One region of the Enterococcus sp. GPZ-007 genome, then DNA from elsewhere that is predicted to be linked to it. Evidence: a T-box and tRNA genes for the amino acid it is inferred to sense, from the RefSeq annotation. Region 1 holds a T-box; the other holds one or more tRNA genes.

Region 1 (9,355 bases):
ACGGAGGAACATTTAATGAAAGTATTAGTTGCAGATGATGATAAAGAAATTGTAGAACTGTTAAGTATTTATTTGCACAATGAAGGGTATGAAGTCGTAAAAGCATACGATGGTAAAGAAGCATTGAGTAAACTCAGAACTACAAATGATATCGATTTATTATTGTTAGATATTATGATGCCTGTTATGGATGGCATGCAGGTTGTAAAAGAATTGAGAAAGGAATCGCAAATTCCGATCATCATGTTAACGGCTAAAACAACGGATATGGATAAAATAAAAGGATTGGTTGCTGGTGCTGATGACTATGTAACAAAACCCTTCAATCCTCTAGAAGTGATGGCACGTGTCAAATCACTATTGCGCCGCACTAAGATGCATGTTGCAGAAGATCAGCCTGATATTCTCGAAATTCAGTCTTTGATTATTAACAAGGATTCCCATGAAGTAAAAACTGTTGACGGTAAAGAAATTCAATTAACGGCACTAGAATTCGGTATTCTTTATCTATTAGCAAGTCATCCAAATCGTGTTTTCAGCGCAGACGAAATTTTCGAACGAGTCTGGAAACAAGAAAGTATCGTCTCAGCGAAAACGGTCATGGTTCATGTCAGCCACTTACGTGATAAGATCGAAGAAGCGACTGATGGTGAAAAAGTGATCCAAACCGTTTGGGGTGTGGGTTATAAAATAGATGCAAAATAACTTAGAAAAGAAAAAAAGAATTACTCTTACTTCAAAGGAAATCAGCGAATTAATTGCTGAAGGAATCGTTACAGTCATTTTATTACTTCTATTGAATGTAGCGATTATGGTCCTTTTCACTCAGATGCTTAATAATTCTCCTGATTTGACCGATGCAATCTATCGTTCAAAAGATATTTTTGCAAACAATCTTGACAGTGATATTTTTTGGAGTGGTCGCAATTTCGTTATTCCATTCTTCATTATTATTGATGTGCTTGTTGTCTTTTGGCGTTTGATTCGCCGTTATCGACAAATGCAGTTGCGTCATATCATTAATGAACTACATTATATTGCTAATGGAAATTATGATTATCGTATCCCTTTTGAGCTGCGTGGAGATCTCAGCAAAGTCGTGGACAGCATCAACGGTTTAGTCGATAGTACCGTTGCGGCTATCGAAGATGAACGTGAGATTGAGAAATCTAAAGATGAGTTGATTACCAATGTCAGTCATGATATTCGAACACCATTAACCTCGATCATTGGCTATCTTGGTCTAATCGAGGATGGTCAATATCAAAATCCCGATGAAATTCTCAAATATACTAGTATCGCCTATAAAAAGGCCAAACAGATGAAATCCTTGGTAGAGGACCTGTTTGAGTATTCTAAAGTTCGACAACCTTCTGTTCCAGTTAATAATGTTTCATTTGACATGGTGCAATTATTAGAGCAATTGGCCGCTGATTTTGAATTGGAAGCAAGAAAGAAAAGCATTCAGATTCAAGTCGATACAAAAGAGAAGCAACTAATTATGGATGGAGATACGGAAAAACTTGTACGTGTCTTCAACAATCTGATTACCAATGCACTAAAATACGGAACTGAAGCGGATAAAATAGTTATCGAAATTGAAAAAGCGAAAAATGAAGCTGTTGTTACAGTGAAAAATAATGGTACCCCAATTCCTAGAGAAGCTTTGGATCAATTATTTGATCGTTTTTATCGAGTTGATGGTTCACGTTCGCAAGAAATCAGCGGGACTGGACTTGGTCTGGCAATCGCTCAAAATATTGTCAATCTTCATGGGGGGTACATCTACGCCCAATCTAATGAAGATTGGACCTCGTTCATTATTCACTTGCCTCTCTATAAGAATCAGGCAAAGACTATCTCGGATAATCATTGACTTTAAATTTTTGATTGCTTATACTGGTGTCAATAAGATATGCAGGAAACCAAGTACTTATGTGTGTTTTTTTAGAGAGTTGATGGCTGGTGAAAATCAACAAAGCATCTTAAGGAAATCCAGTTTCATGATCTGCGTTTTTTGAAAGAAAAACCGAGTGACGTCGATATCCGTCAAACAAGTGCAGCTTAGGCTGAATTTGGGTGGTACCGCGAAATTCAACATCGTTTCGTCCCTGTTATTGGGATGAAATGGTGTTTTTTTATTTTAAAGGAGGAAAAACAATGCTAGATGTAAAAATGATCCGCAACAACTTTGCTGAAGTTAGTGAAAAATTAGCAACTCGAGGCGTAAAAGAAGATGTTTTGAAACGTTTCTTAGACCTAGATGAACAACGACGCCAATTATTAGTTAAAACAGAAGAGTTAAAAAAATATCGTAATGACGTTTCAAACGAAATTGCTAAACTAAAGCGTGAAAAAAAACAGGCCGCTGATAAAATCGCTGAAATGAAAAAAGTTGGCGTAAAGATCAAAGAATTTGATACTCAAGTAGCTGATATTGATGCTCAATTAACTGAAATTGCTACAACTTTACCAAACTTACCACATGATTCTGTACCGATCGGTGAAGATGAAGATGACAACGTAGAAGTTCGTCGCTGGAGCACCCCACGTCAATTTTCTTTTGAACCAAAAAACCATTGGGATATTGCTGAAAATCTAGATATATTGGACTTCGAACGAGGTGCGAAAGTTGCTGGAAGTCGTTTTGTCTATTACAAAGGCTTGGCTGCTCGTTTGGAGCGCGCTGTCTATAACTTTATGTTAGATGAACATGTCTATGAACAAGGCTATACTGAAATGATTACTCCTTACCTAGTGAACAGTAAAGCAATGTTTGGTACAGGGCAATTTCCTAAGTTCAAGGAAGACGTGTTCCAAGTTGAAGATCGTGATCTAACCTTGATCCCAACTGCTGAAGTTCCTTTGACAAATTACTATGCTGACGAAATCTTAGATGGCAAAGATTTGCCGATCTATTTCACTGCCCTATCTCCTTCTTTCCGATCTGAAGCAGGCAGTGCTGGTCGTGACACCCGTGGATTGATCCGTTTGCACCAATTCCATAAAGTAGAAATGGTCAAATTCAGTGATAAAGAAAATTCTTACGATGAACTAGAAAAAATGACTCAAAATGCCGAAATTATTTTACAAAAATTAAACTTACCATATCGTGTCATTACTTTATGTACTGGCGATATGGGCTTCTCAGCTGCAAAAACTTACGACATTGAAGTTTGGGTTCCTGCTCAAAATACCTATCGTGAAATTAGTTCTTGCTCTAATTGTGAAGATTTCCAAGCTCGACGTGCGATGATTCGTTACCGCGATGAAGATGGTAAAGTCCAATACGCCCATACTTTGAATGGTTCAGGGTTAGCTGTTGGACGGACTGTGACCGCAATTTTAGAAAACTATCAAAATGAAGATGGTTCTGTTACCATCCCAGAAGTTTTAGTTCCGTACATGGGCAATGTGAAGGTCATCAAAAAAGAAAATTAAATACAAAAACAGCGGCTACGCTTATGCGAAGTCGCTGTTTTTATCTATCAAGAAATTTTTTTTATTGTTCTACTGAATAGTTTGGTGCTTCTTTGGTGATTTGAACATCATGTGGATGTGATTCTTTCAGTCCATTCCCACTCATTTGAACAAATTGTGCATTCTCACGTAAGTGTTTTAGATCTCCTGCACCGACATATCCCATACCAGCCTTCAGTCCGCCGATCATTTGGAAAATAATATCCGCTGCGGTTCCTTTGTAGGCGACACGCCCTTCGATACCTTCGGGGACTAATTTATTCGCTTCGTTAACACCACTTTGGAAATAGCGATCACTTGAACCCTTCTCCATCGCTCCTAATGAACCCATTCCGCGATACGTTTTGAAACGACGCCCTTGATAAATTTCAAATTCACCAGGAGATTCGTCTGTTCCAGCCAGCATCGATCCAAGCATCACTGCGTGTCCACCAGCTGCTAATGCTTTTACGATATCGCCAGAATATTTGATTCCACCATCTGCAATGATTGCTTTGCCATATTGACGCGCAACAGAGGCTGCGTCATAAATCGCAGTTAGTTGTGGCACACCAACACCAGCAACAACACGAGTTGTACAAATCGAGCCAGGACCAATTCCGACTTTTACGACATCCACACCAGCATCATATAATGCTTTTGCCCCTTCAGCAGTTGCGATGTTTCCAGCAATTAAAGTCGCTTCTGGGAATGTTTCACGAATTTCTCGAATTTTGCGTAAGACACCCGCACTATGTCCGTGAGCTGTGTCAATTACAATAGCATCTGCTCCTGCTTTCAATAAAGCTTCAGCACGTTCAAAGGTATCACTTGTTACGCCTACCGCTGCAGCAACCAACAGACGCCCATGTTCATCTTTCGCTGCATTTGGGAATTCGATGACTTTTTCGATGTCTTTAATAGTAATTAGTCCACTTAGACGACCTTCATCATCGACAATTGGTAATTTTTCAATTTTATGTTTTTGCAGTGTTTTTTCTGCATCTTGTAATTTTGTTCCAACGGGAGCAGTCACAAGGCTCTCTTTCGTCATAACATCATTGATCAACATATCATAATCCGTCACAAAGCGCATATCCCGATTAGTGATGATACCAACCAACTTGCGATTTTCTAATGTTTCAACGATTGGCACCCCGCTAATACGGTAGCGACTCATTAAATCTTCAGCATCTTGTACTTTGTGTTCTGGTGTTAAGAAAAACGGATCAATAATTACACCGCTCTCTGAACGTTTTACTTTTCGAACCTCATCTGCTTGGGCAGCAACACTCATATTTTTATGGATAACCCCCAGCCCGCCTTGTCGAGCCATAGCGATCGCCATTTTACTATCTGTCACAGTATCCATACTTGCACTCATTAACGGAATGTTCAATTTAATATTTTTCGCCAATTGTACGCTCATATCCACTTCGTTTGGCAATACATGACTCTCCGCCGGAATCAACAAAACATCATCAAAAGTCAGACCTTTTTTTGCAAATTTCGTTTCCCAATTAGACATTGTTCGTTACCACTCCCCAGAATTATTTTTAATAAAAAAACTAACAGAATGAGCGAGTGAAGTCAACAACTAGTGCTAAAATCCTCATCTAACCTTTATTTTTCTCAGTTTCCAAACCATTTTTCTAGTAATTCCGTAGTGATTTCGCTCTCATCCCCGAACATTTGATAAGTCGCTTGGTTCGTATCATTGTCTCGAATCAAATAGAAGCCATTCTTATTGATAAAATCGTCTAAACGTATCACTGTGTAGCGGTCTCCAACCTGTTGAATTCCTTTGAATACATCGCGCAGCAATATTTTTGCTTGATGAATGTTTTCTTGCCGTTCACAAGCCTTATCAACTGCAGCAATCAACGTGTAGCCCTCATCCAAAAAATGTTTGATAATCTCTACTTTGATCACCATCGGCAACTTAAATTTTCGATTACCACTCTTTTCACCTGTTGATTCAATGTAGCCTTTTTGTTCCCAATAACGAATTTGTCGTGGTGAAACACCGGTTACTTTACTTAATTCACTGATACCTACTAGTAAGTCATCACTTTCTAGGAGCTGCTTGACTGTATTATTCTTCACACCGCATCCCTCTCTTCACCTACTTATTATACTTTCGATAACAATAGTGTCAAGTAAGTTGACAAAAAAATCGAATAGCAGTAAAGTAACAAACGAACATTTATTTTTTCTGAAAATTTTCAAAAAGAGAGAAGGCGTTAGATCGTGAGTAATAATCAAACGGTCGATATTTATGGAAAACCCTACAATCGTTCTTTATTAGTCGTTGTACTATTGATAGGAACATTTTGTACGGTGTTAAACCAAACATTATTAACAACAGCTTTTCCAGCACTAATGAAAGCTTTCGATATATCTGCTTCTAGTGTTCAATGGCTAACAACTGGCTTCTTGCTAGTGAATGGGATCATGATCCCCATCAGCGCTTGGCTGATCAATAAATTCAGTTCAAAAAGATTATATTTAACAGCAATGACAATCTTTTTGATCGGTACAATTACTTGTTTTGTCGCACCTAATTTTTCTACATTATTGATCGGACGTTTAGTCCAGGCTGCTGGTGTCGGAATTTCGATGCCATTACTGCAAAACATTATGTTGTCGATTTTCCCACCAGAAAAACGCGGATCCGCAATGGGGATGGCTGGTATAGTTATTGGTCTTGCACCAGCTTTAGGTCCTACCCTTTCCGGTTGGATTATCGATCACTACACTTGGCGAGATCTTTTCGGAATGGTGATTCCGATTGTCATTTTAGTTTTAGTATTGGCAATCTTCTTAATGAAGAGTGTTATCCAGTTATCTAATCCAAGTATCGATGTACTATCAGCTTTGTTATCAACTATCGGTTTTGGTAGCTTACTTTACGGCTTCTCTTCCGTAGGTAATGATGGTTGGGGTAGCGCAAAAGTGATTAGCTTTTTAGTTGTCGGAGTAATCGTTATCGGATTATTCGTTTGGCGCCAATTGCATTTGGAGCATCCCTTCCTAGAACTACGGGTATTTAAGTCACCTACTTTCACAATCGCTGCTATTTTGAGCGGTGTAGTGAATATGGCGATGGTAGGAGCCGAAATGGTCCTTCCATTGTATATTCAAAATATCCGAGGTGAATCAGCTTTCCATTCGGGTCTGATGCTGTTGCCAGGAGCTTTGATTATGGGAATGATGATGCCAATTACAGGGGCGATCTTTGATAAGCATGGTGCGAAACGCCTAGCAATCGGCGGTATGTTGATTCTTACAGCGGCGACTCTACCGTTTGCTTTCTTAACGCAAGAAACACCGATAGCAATGATCGTGATCCTATATGCTTTACGAATGTTCGGTATCTCAATGGTTATGATGCCAGTCACAACTTCCGGCATGAACGCATTACCTATGAATCTGATCAGTCATGGTACAGCAGTAAACAATACCTTCCGTCAAGTGGCTAGTTCGATTGGGACAGCTATCTTAATCAGCATCCTAACGAACGTCACAAAAGATAATCTACCATCAACGCATTTATTAAAAACCTTGCCGTTATCATATAAAAATCAAGCAATCAGCGCTACTTTGTCTGGATACCATGCAGCGTTCTTTGTCGCTGTCGTGTTTGGGTTAGTAGGTTTCATCATTACCTTCTTCCTGAGAGCTAATAAAAAAGTTGAAGGGAGCGCAGCAAAATGATCTTCGTTGTAACCATCATTAGCGTATTAGCATTTGCGTTAACAAATATATTTGGTAAAAAGACTTGGCAAACAATTCTTTCCGTTGCTTTCGCGGTAATCTTCTTAATCAGTCTAGGTTTTATTACTGCCAATGATCATTACCATTATGGTATGAAGAAAGTTACGGAAACAACGACACAGACGTTAACCTCTACAGCTGATAATAAAGCTATGAAGATGTTGCTTTACCAACCACTTGGTAATGGGAAAGAGAAAATTTATTTGTATAAAACCAATGAGTCACAGAAAAAGCTAAAACCAACAGGAACAGATCATGTCAGCAATATTGTGAAAAAGGATCAAGCAAAATCTCAATTACAGACATCAAAAACCTATTGGGTTTATAAAAATGACACGATAAAATTCTGGTTTGGACTTTCCAGCAAGGATCACCAATTGATTAAGGAAAAAAATACCTTCGATGTTCAAAAAGATTGGTTGGTTCTAAGTACCGATCAAGCGAAAAAATTAGCGAAATTAGTGCAAGAAAACAAGACGACTATGCAAACTACTGCTAAGTCTTTCGTTCAAGAAAAAGTCAAAGCTGCCATGATACAAAACCCATCAATGGATCAAACAGCTCAGCAAAAAGTCATTCAACAAGCAACTGCTGAATACCAACAACAAGCAATGAAAAAACTAATTGCTGAAGCAACAAAATAAAAAGAAGCAAAGTTCGTCTGAACTTTGCTTCTTTTTATTTTTTATCTACGAGGTGCAGTAGCTAAACTGCTGACAATGCCAAAACGTTTTTTTAAGTAGTAACGCAGCGCTAAAGCAAGTCCTGATAGTACGACCATAACCATCGGATCAAGAATAGGATTCAATGCTAGCGGTAATAATGCCGCTCCATTGAAGACTAAGAACCATACAATCGTAACCGAAACCAACATTAAAATTGTCTTCCATGTTTTAGGTTTCTTCGATTTATCAGCACCTGGTTGCTCATATTGATAAACAAATAGATACATCATATAAAATACTAAACCACCGACTGCTGAAGCTACAAGTAACGTTGTTAAACCATAAGTAACCGTTTGTGTTCCACGTGAAACAAACAGTCCCATGATTCCGGCAACAATTCCTAAAAGACCGAATAATAGTAAGAAATTATCCAACCACATCAATGAAGCAGTGGTTGATTTTTTCTGTTCAGCAGGTTTATTCACGATCGCGTCTAAACGTTCGGACACAGTTCCGAACAATTGTCGAGCCGTTTTCCCTGTTTTTTGTTCTTCAACTAAAGTTGGCAGCATCTCATTTAAGGCAACGATCGTCTGTTCATCCGTTAAGTTCGCTGCTTTTAAAGCTTTCTTCAAGTCAAAAATGTATTGTTCGTTACGCTTAGTCAACTTTTCTTCAAGTTGAACATTCTCAGTTTGCAACGTTTGCAACTTCTCTGGTTCCATTGTTTCTTTCCTCCCTAAACGTTGAAACGGAACAACATTACATCGCCGTCTTGCACAACATAATCTTTTCCTTCTAATCTAACACGACCCGCTTCTTTTGCCGCATGCATATTGCCATATTTATCTAGGTCTTCAAAAGATACTGTTTCAGCCCGAATGAATCCACGTTCGAAATCAGTATGGATAATACCTGCTGCTTGAGGCGCTTTCGTTCCCTTTTTGAAGGTCCAAGCACGAACTTCTTGTTCACCAGCAGTAAAATACGTTGCTAGACCTAGTAAATCATACGCTGTACGAATCAATTGATCTAACCCAGATTCTTCAACGCCCATTGCTTCTAAGAATTCAGCTTTATCTTCATCGTCCAACTCCGCAATTTGTTCTTCGGCTTCAGCACAAACAACAATCACTTCTGAATGTTCACTGGCAGCAAAATTACGAACGGTTTGTACATATTCATTGTCATCTGGATCGGCCACGGTATCTTCATCGACATTTGCTACATACAGAACTGGTTTACTAGTCAACAAGAATAAACCTTTGACTATCTTTTGTTCTTCTTCGGTAAATTCGATTGTACGAGCAGATTGCCCTTCTTCTAAAACGGGTTTTAATTTATCTAGAACAGCTAATTCTGCTACTGCATTTTTTTCTTTTGTTTTAGCAACTTTTGCCACTCGAGTATAGCGTTTATTAACAGAATCTAAGTCTGCTAAAACCAGTTCCAAG
Region 2 (9,355 bases), on a different contig from region 1:
CGGTCACATAATCTTTAGTTGCTTCGCCTTTCAAAAGTTCGCTACTTTCTTGTATTTTCTTCGATTCTTGCGTTTGTTCAGAACCCTCTGTATCTTTCGGTGCACAACCGCTGATTGCCAATAATACCAATCCTAAAACAACGAACTTTTTTCTCATCTTGTTCTCCTTTGTAAACTGTCAATAATCGCACTCACTTTTCTAACTACTGTGGTCTTTATCTATCGCTTTTTCATCTATCCAGCTATAAATGAATTCACCATTTCGGTAACTAGATCACCATTTCTTTCAAAGAATGAAGGCAGTCCTACGAAATTAAGAATAATATACTCCGTCTCCGTTTCTAAAAAATAGAAACGAACATCGACTTTTGCGCCCTCAGCGATTCCCGTTAAGCTATAAAGTTCACCTGTATAATGTGCTGTTTGATACGGCTCTTCTTTAATCGTTTCTTCTTTTATTTGAACCTCCTCATCGGATTTCATTTGTTCCTTCATCGCACTTTTTAAGACATTAAAATCATCGATATCGGATTTCTTTAATCCTGAAACCATCACTTCTTCAACGCTGTTATCATTCTCAGCACGAAAAGAAAACTCTTCATCCTCAATGACTTTCCAGCTATCCACTATCTTCATTTTGTAATTTGTTCCTTCAACTTGAAAATCGACATCTTTCATTTCAATTTTCTTTTCTGAAGAAGATGTTACGGTTTTTGACGGTGAAACTTCTGTCGTAGATGCTGACTTAGTATTTTTCTCTGATTCATTGGTTTCCTTTGCTCCGTCTGAGCCACATCCTGCTAAAACTGCTACTATTGCTGCTAAAACAATCCATTTTTTCATTCTATATTCTCTAAACATCCTAATTTTTAATGACGTAATTTGCCAAATAAAGGCAATAAGGTTATACGAAGTAACCTAATTTTTTTTAGCTACTTTACACCGGATCTGACTCGTCCTGTACGGCATCTGTATCTTCTTGAGTGATGAGAATATTCCCTAATTCAGATTGATCGGGCCTTAGATAGATCACTTGAATTTTTGCGTCAGGGACCATCCCTTTTACAGAGTCCATAATTGGTTTCATTGCTTTGACCATCACTGGTTTTAACGCTTCGCTATCCATTGCCAGCCCTGGATCTTCTGTGAAGGTGTATTTATAAATCACCGTATGATTTTCACCGGCAGCGATTTCGATATTCGAATAAACGCCACCCATTTGTTCTTTCATTGCGGGAAGCTGAGACCGTGCCGCTTCGATCATGAACTCAAATAGTTTTGAATTGCCTCCCTCACTACTCTCCTCTGAACTTAATGTTTCTTCAAGTAGTTCCACTTCTTTAGAAGAAGATGTAGATTCTTTGGTCGATTCTGTGATTGATGAGGAAGACTCTGTGCCCTTCGTCTTTGCTGGACTGGCAGACTTATCATTAGAACATGCTGCTAAGCTAGTTAAAACAAACCCAACAAATAAAATCTTAAGCATTTTCTTTTTCATTTTAAACCCTCCAAAATTTGAAATTTAATAACTTCTTCAACCCTAATTATAGTTTACACTAATTCCAAATTAATCAATAACAAAATTTATTCTTTTCTCAACAAATTATGAATAAACGGATTTAAAATCCACGAGAAAATATCGATTAATACTACTTGGTGTTGAAATATAGTAAATCCACCTGAATATTTAAGATCAAATAAACAGCTTGGATACAATAAAAAGTATTCCAACCTACTTTCAAAAAATATTCTATTTTAGGATGTTAATTATTGGTTCAGAACGAGTGGCTATGTCAATGACATAATTCAATGTGATGATGATATGTTACACTCTCCGTTTTTGAGTAAATCAGTTGAATTAATGCTCTAAAATGTTTGATTATTAGATAAACTTTGCGACACAACTTGGAAAAGCACCTATTTCAATTTCTTTTCCTGAATTTCTATTTCTGGTTCATAATGGGCAATTATCTCAACAGAATCGTCTTGAGTCCATACAACAAAATGCCTTAAATCCCAATCATCATAGATACCCATAGTTTGGTCTGAAATAAAATCAAGAAACTTTGAATTTGATAGTTTGAAAAATCCCCACTTTAGATCTTTTCCGAATTTTCTGACCCATTCATAATCTCTTTTTTGAAGTCCAGATTCATCTGCGGTTAACATGGCATAGACAAAACCTGCAAAAAGAATTTTCACCATAAATTGTTTGCTATCTAATACTATCAGGGTTCCCTTCTCATCCTGTAATACTTTTTTTACCCAGTAATCACATTCAGGTAAATTATAGCTTGTTAATTTTCCCATTATTTTGTTCCTTTGCTTGTACCTTATTTTTGTGTTTCTGATTTTTTGAGTGATCACTACCCTATTTTCCTAACATTTACAATTGAAAACCCTAAATTATCTTAAAAATAGATTATTCACATGTGCAATTTTTTCATAAAGTTTTTTATCTTCATCATTATCAAAAATAACTGGGAGGCTCAGATCATAATTGGCGATTAACATCATAGGATGTGAGTTAAAGTATAAACTGTTCCATATTTTTTCTCGAAGAAAACCTTTGATAAATAGTTTTAAAAGATTTATATTTCCAATCTTATATATATAATTCTCACCATTATTTAATATATCGATTTGATTCATATAAATTAGTCTATCTATCTTATCTAATGCCTCGCAATCATTATCCATTGATTCTATTATCTTACTCTTGCCATCTTCACCTCCCAAATCTATATAAGCTTCGTTATCATTTATTTCAAATACTCTCTCAAAAAAAGATAAATACTTATTTTCTTGACTTAGTCTGAAGTATTCATTTGACAATAGATCAAGTCTCGGGTCTCCTATCTGCATAGTTTCATTAAACACATCTAATACAGCAACTTTTTTAAGCCTTGTCGCTTCAACCACTATATCATGATAATCTGTTGCATCGAAAAATAACTTATAAAGCTCATTATCAAAACTGCTTGATGAAAAATCCATTTTTTCTAATTCAGGGATCTTCCCATCCTGAATGTTAATCACTGATTTATCTTTATTCATCATCAAATCTTTCTTCCTCCAATTTGTAGATAACTAATTTCCCTGTTTTAAAATAATGAAGTCTGCCGCATATCCTACACGCCCACATTGAACCAACAGGCATTTTATCAACAAGCTTCTCCACATTTTTTGGCTTTTACTCCAGCACATCATAATAATCATTCGAAGGAAAAATCGTTAGCGGGATCGTAGTCTCTAAGTTTTCATCATTCAGTATATTTCCACACGCGCACCCTATTTTCACTGTTAAATCGCCCTCCTAAGTTAAACAGGAAGTTAAAATCATTTGAATGTTTACTATAAAATAGCACATTATCGGATAAAAACGAACAAACAATAGAATAAATATCAATTATTGTCACTTAACATAAAGCGAAAGAGTATTTTCTAACGTTTATAAATTTACTGGTCTGTCTTTCTACTCCTCATATGATATTTGGTAAAAAAAAATGAGTTTATATTTAAATCAAAATTAATAGGCGTTTTTGTAATTATTTATTGAAAACCCTAGAGAGTTACGATCAACGATTGAAACTTCTTCTATTAGTTGTTTTATTTTGATGATATTCCTTATTTTCAAGGATTAACAAAATAAAAACCGATTTCTCTTCGTTATTTATTCTATTAATTTTCTATTGCAGTTCGATTCATCTTTCGGTATACTATTCTTTGTGCTAAGTGGTTCCGTGGTGTAGGGGTTAACATGCCTGCCTGTCACGCAGGAGATCGCGGGTTCAAATCCCGTCGGAACCGTTAGTTATTCTGGAGGATTACCCAAGTCCGGCTGAAGGGAACGGTCTTGAAAACCGTCAGGCGGGTAAAACCGTGCAAGGGTTCGAATCCCTTATCCTCCTTTTATTTGGGGAAGTACTCAAGTGGCTGAAGAGGCGCCCCTGCTAAGGGTGTAGGTCGGGAAACCGGCGCGAGGGTTCAAATCCCTCCTTCTCCGTAACGAATAAGCCGGACTAAACTCTTTGAACGTTTAGTCCGGCTTATTTATGTTTTCGTGATTGTATCTTGTACGAAGGGAACAAGATCAAAACGAAAAAGCATTCATCACCCACCTATAGAGGGTGGCGACTTCTGCCTATATTAGTTAAATTGAGTGAAAGGATGCTTGATCATTCTATGAGGAATATTTATAGAGATGCCCATAAGTATTGTGAACACAACAAAGCAATATTGAAGGAATCCAAAATATGCGGATGCTTTTACTGCCAGAGTCTATTCAACTATGACAAAATAACTGATTGGATAGAAGATACCGCCTTGTGCCCGTATTGTGATATTGATTCCGTTATTCCCCAAAATGAAAAGTATGCTTTTCCAATCGACATTTTGCAGGGAATGCATGATAGTTGGTTTTAAGTCTTTTAATTATCGCTTAAAATACTGCATAAAAAAACCCAGTGATATTCACTAGGTTCCTGTTACTAATTAATGTTTATGCTGTTCCTCTTTTACCGGACAGCCACTGTTGCAATCCTCACATGAGCTACCGTTTTTAACGCGTCGATAAATGATCACTCCAGCACCGCCGAAGATCAAGATACTTAATACTATAGTTGCCATTCTTTCACCTCTTTGATCTCTTCGATTGTAATGGACGGTGTTTGTTTAGCTGGTCTTCTCACGATGAAGTAAACCATCGCTGCAAGTACTAATGCAGCTAAAATCAAACCAATCCCAATCGCTCCACCTTCAAACATTACGTGACCAAATTGATAGACGATGAAGCTCACAGCATAAGCGAGTCCGCATTGATAACCGATCGCCCGCCACGTCCACTTGATATCCCCCATTTCACGATGAATCGCTCCAATCGCTGCAAAGCATGGGGCACAAAGCAGATTAAAGACTAAGAATGAATAGCCGGCAATTGGTGTGTATGCTGCTTGCAGAGATTTCCAGATTTCTACACCATTTTCCGCAACTTCTGCATGGCGATATAAAATCCCGAAAGTCCCGATGACGTTTTCCTTCGCAACTAAGCCAGTAATAGCTGCGACTGCTCCGCGCCAATCACCCCAGCCTAATGGTGCAAATAATGGTGCGATCAAACCGCCCAATGCAGCTAAGATACTATCATTTTCATTAACAGCTTGCAGTGAAAAGTTGTAGCTGGAAATAAACCAGATAATGATACTAGAAACAAAGATGATCGTCCCAGCACGTTTAACAAAGGCCTTACTGTGATCATACGTATATCGAAGGGTATTGCCGATTCTCGGCATATGATACAACGGAAGCTCCATGATAAACGGTGTTGGATCACCAGAAAATAGCTTGGTTTTCTTCAAAGCAATTCCAGATAAAACGATTGCCCCCATTCCAACAAAGTAGGCTGACGGTGCTACCCAGCTGCTATTAGGAAAGAAAGCTCCGGCAATCAAAGCAATGATCGGTAGTTTCGCAGAACAGGGCATAAAGGTCGTCAACATGGCAGTCATGCGGCGATCCTTCTCGTTCTCGATCGTTCGACTAGCCATTACTCCCGGCACGCCACAGCCTGTCGCAATCAACATCGGAATGAAGGATTTTCCAGACAAGCCAAACTTACGGAAGATTCGATCCATGACAAAGGCGATCCGAGACATATAACCGCAGTCCTCTAACAGAGCTAGACATAAGAAAAGCACCATCAATTGCGGAAGAAAGCCTAGAACAGCTCCGACTCCAGCAAGAATCCCATCCAAAATCAAGCTTTGCATCCAATCAGCAACATTCCATGATTGAAGAGTCGAGCTGACAAAATTTGGTACGATATCGCCGAATAAATTCTCATTTACCCAATCCGTTCCCATTGCGCCCACTGTTTGAATCGCAATGTAGTAAATCAACCACATCACTAAAGCAAAAACTGGTAACGCCAAGAAGCGGTTCGTAACGATTCGGTCAATTTTATCAGAGATGGATAATTTGAATTGATCTTCATCGACGACGCACAATGCTTTCAAATCAGTAATAAAATTGTAACGCTCATTGATTACTAAACTTTCCGCATCTTCACCAAAAATTTTCTCTGTAATCTTAATAATTTCCTGCAGATCTTTTTGTTGAATGGGACTCAGATCTAAATCACTTTGTGCCCGCTCATCCCGCTCGAACAACTTCAGACTGTACCAGCGGCTATATTTAGCGACTACCGTACTACCTAAAACTTCTTCGATTTCGTTAAGTGCGGCTTCCAAACGATTATCATAATGAGGAAAATTGACCTCCTCCACGCCTTTTTTTACTAGATGTAGGGCTTCGCTGATCGCTTTATCCAAACCCCAATTTTTTAGCGCACTGATTCCCACGACCGGCACACCTAAAGCATAGGAAAGTTTGTCTAGGTTGATTTGCTTGCCACTTTTCTTGATAATATCCATCATATTTACAGCAACTACCACAGGAATGCCTGTCTCGATCAACTGTGTCGTCAAATATAGATTCCGTTCTAGGTTGGTTCCATCAATAATATTAACGATGGCGTCAGGTGTACCCGATAGTAAATAGTCTCGTGCCACCACTTCTTCTGGAGAATAAGGTGATAATGAATAGATACCTGGCAGATCATCGATGATTACTTCTGAATCCTTCTTATAGATACCTTCTTTGCGTTCAACCGTTACACCCGGCCAGTTTCCCACAAACTGATTGGTCCCCGTCAAAATATTGAAAGTACTCGTTTTCCCGCTGTTGGGATTTCCTGCTAAAGCAATATGCGTCTTCACCAGCTATTCCGCCTCCTTCGATACGACCACCATCTCTGATTCGTTTTTTCGTAAACTCAGCTCATATCCACGAACCCGCAGCTCGATCGGATCCCCTAATGGAGCAAGCTTCACTACTTTGACCGCGGTTCCCTTTGTCAACCCCATATCCATCAATCGGCGTTTGATCGAACCACTGCCATGAACGTTCACCACGACACCCTCTTCGCCTGCGCTTAATTGATCTAAAGAGACCCAAGTTTCCTGATCTTCTGTTAGTTCCTTCACAAGTATTTTATTTAATAAAGACTGGGATAAAGCCAGTCGTGTATTGTGTAGCAAAATGATTCCGTTATCACCAGAATGGTTCACGACGGCAACTTTTGAACCGACAATCATTCCCAAATCCTGTAAGCGGTGCTTCAAATCATTTCCTAAAGCCATTTCATCAACCTGAACGACGTGGTTCAATGAGACATCTGCCAAAGTTGTCATTTTTTTCTCCACCTTACGATTCAATTTCTATATCTAATTAATAATGAGAATCTTTCTCACTAAGAATAGCTTCATTTGCTAGCAAAGTCAATAAATGGTCGAAGATTTTATATTTTTTCTGAGCAATTTATTTGACAATCATCGCTTTGTTTGTTTTGAATTCTAGTTTTTCGTTATAAAAAAAACTTATTTTCCGTAAAAAAACATCTCGTAACGGTTTTTTTTATTCTGTAAAGGGATTATTCTTTGCAACCGCCTGTTTTCAAGGTTTTTGCAAAAAACACAAAGAGTAGTATACCACTATTTCGCCACCACAATATATGGTGTTTAACGATTGACTTTTTCCCTACATCTTTTATACTAGTAATTGTAGAAATCAAGGGAGGCAGTCTTATGGTTAAAGTATATTCTAAAAACAATTGTATGCAGTGCAAGATGACAAAACGTTATTTAACTGAGAATCAAATTTCATTCGAAGAGGTCAACATCGACAATGAGCCCGAAGCTCTAGGTTTTCTAAAAGATCAAGGTTTCCAAAGTGTCCCAGTTATTTTCGGCGGACAACAAGCCATCATCGGTTTCCGTCCAGATCAATTGAAAGCATTAGCGTAATTTAAGAGGTCGCGACAGAAGCGTTTAGCTTCAAGAAATAAGAAGGATTATCCTAAAACAGCCTTTCATGTTTTAGGGATGATTCGGCTTATTTCCGAAGAAGCTGCTTCTAGAGCACCGTTTTTCGAAACTTTGCGATCCACGATTGCAAAGTTTTCTTTTTTCTTACTACTACATATAGAAAGATGTGACGAGATGAGTTTGAAAGACTTAGGTGAAGTATCTTACTTCAAGTTGAACAACGAAATTAACCGTCCAGTAAACGGACAGATACCACTAAATAAAGATAAAGAAGCCCTAGCCGCTTTTTTCAAAGAAAATGTTGAACCAAACACCCATACATTTTCTTCGGTACAAGAAAAAATCGACTACTTAATAGAAGAAGAATTTTTAGAAGCAGAGTTTCTAGCGAAATATTCTCCTGCTTTTATTGAAAAACTCTTCAATTATTTAGCTGAACAGAACTTTACCTTCAAATCATTTATGGCGGCGTATAAGTTTTACTCTCAATACGCGTTGAAGAGTAATGACGGAACAGAATACTTGGAAAGCTATGAAGATCGCGTGGCTTTTAACGCCTTGTATTTTGCAAATGGCGACGAAAAATTAGCGTTGTCATTAGCTGACGAAATGATCCATCAGCGTTATCAACCAGCTACCCCATCCTTTTTGAATGCTGGACGCAAACGTCGCGGCGAATTGGTGTCATGTTTCTTGATCCAAGTAACCGATGACATGAACAGCATTGGTCGTTCGATCAACTCCGCTCTGCAATTATCACGAATCGGTGGCGGCGTTGGGATCAACCTGTCCAATCTACGTGAAGCTGGCGCACCGATTAAAGGCTACGATGGTGCCGCTAGTGGTGTTGTTCCTGTCATGAAACTATTCGAAGACAGCTTTTCTTATTCAAACCAATTAGGTCAACGTCAAGGGGCCGGAGTTGTTTATTTGGATGTTTTCCATCCAGATATTGAAATGTTCTTATCTGCGAAAAAAGAAAATGCTGATGAAAAAATTCGCGTGAAGACTCTTTCACTTGGTGTGACTGTACCGGATAAATTTTACGAATTGGCTCGTAAAAATGAAGATATGTATTTGTTCAGCCCTTACGGTGTTGAACGTGAGTATGGTGTGCCTTATTCTTATGTCGATATCACAAAAGAATACGACAACTTAGTCGCAAATCCAAACATTCGCAAGAAAAAAATTCGCGCACGTGATCTAGAAAATGAAATTTCTAAATTGCAACAGGAATCTGGTTATCCATACATCATCAACATCGATACCGCAAATCGTACCAATCCAATTGATGGAAAAATCGTCATGAGTAATTTGTGTTCTGAAATTTTACAGGTGCAAACACCTTCTACGATCAATGGACGTCAAGAGTATGATGTTCTAGGTACTGATATTTCATGTAATCTTGGTTCAACCAATATCGTTAACTTGATGGAAAGTCCCGACTTTGGTCAATCTGTTCGGACAATGGT

What was found. The T-box of region 1 lies ahead of serS (serine--tRNA ligase). A T-box ahead of a tRNA ligase gene usually reads a tRNA of that ligase, here a tRNA-Ser.
Region 2: it has a tRNA-Ser gene. The T-box ahead of serS (serine--tRNA ligase) is inferred to sense a tRNA for this amino acid. The anticodon was not compared.

What each region holds. Positions count from the first base shown of each region.
Region 1 covers NZ_JCAFYN010000058.1:10,603-19,957, reverse strand. Annotated here, with positions in the region: gene croR (response regulator transcription factor CroR) at 16-705, shown strand; gene AC4J95_RS19320 (sensor histidine kinase) at 695-1,876, shown strand; T-box leader at 1,907-2,116, shown strand; gene serS (serine--tRNA ligase) at 2,161-3,441, shown strand; gene guaB (IMP dehydrogenase) at 3,503-4,987, opposite strand; gene AC4J95_RS19305 (MerR family transcriptional regulator) at 5,092-5,565, opposite strand; gene AC4J95_RS19300 (MDR family MFS transporter) at 5,710-7,176, shown strand; gene AC4J95_RS19295 (DUF4811 domain-containing protein) at 7,173-7,880, shown strand; gene AC4J95_RS19290 (DUF1129 domain-containing protein) at 7,922-8,626, opposite strand; gene ychF (redox-regulated ATPase YchF) at 8,641-9,355, opposite strand, start outside.
Region 2 covers NZ_JCAFYN010000032.1:1,171-10,525, forward strand. Annotated here, with positions in the region: gene AC4J95_RS14950 (hypothetical protein) at 1-157, opposite strand, end outside; gene AC4J95_RS14955 (hypothetical protein) at 235-843, opposite strand; gene AC4J95_RS14960 (hypothetical protein) at 938-1,498, opposite strand; gene AC4J95_RS14965 (hypothetical protein) at 1,918-2,310, opposite strand; gene AC4J95_RS14970 (hypothetical protein) at 2,407-3,060, opposite strand; tRNA gene AC4J95_RS14975 (tRNA-Asp) at 3,738-3,810, shown strand; tRNA gene AC4J95_RS14980 (tRNA-Ser) at 3,822-3,911, shown strand; tRNA gene AC4J95_RS14985 (tRNA-Ser) at 3,919-4,006, shown strand; gene AC4J95_RS14990 (FeoB-associated Cys-rich membrane protein) at 4,495-4,629, opposite strand; gene feoB (ferrous iron transport protein B) at 4,617-6,779, opposite strand; gene AC4J95_RS15000 (FeoA family protein) at 6,780-7,250, opposite strand; gene nrdH (glutaredoxin-like protein NrdH) at 7,644-7,862, shown strand; gene nrdE (class 1b ribonucleoside-diphosphate reductase subunit alpha) at 8,058-9,355, shown strand, end outside.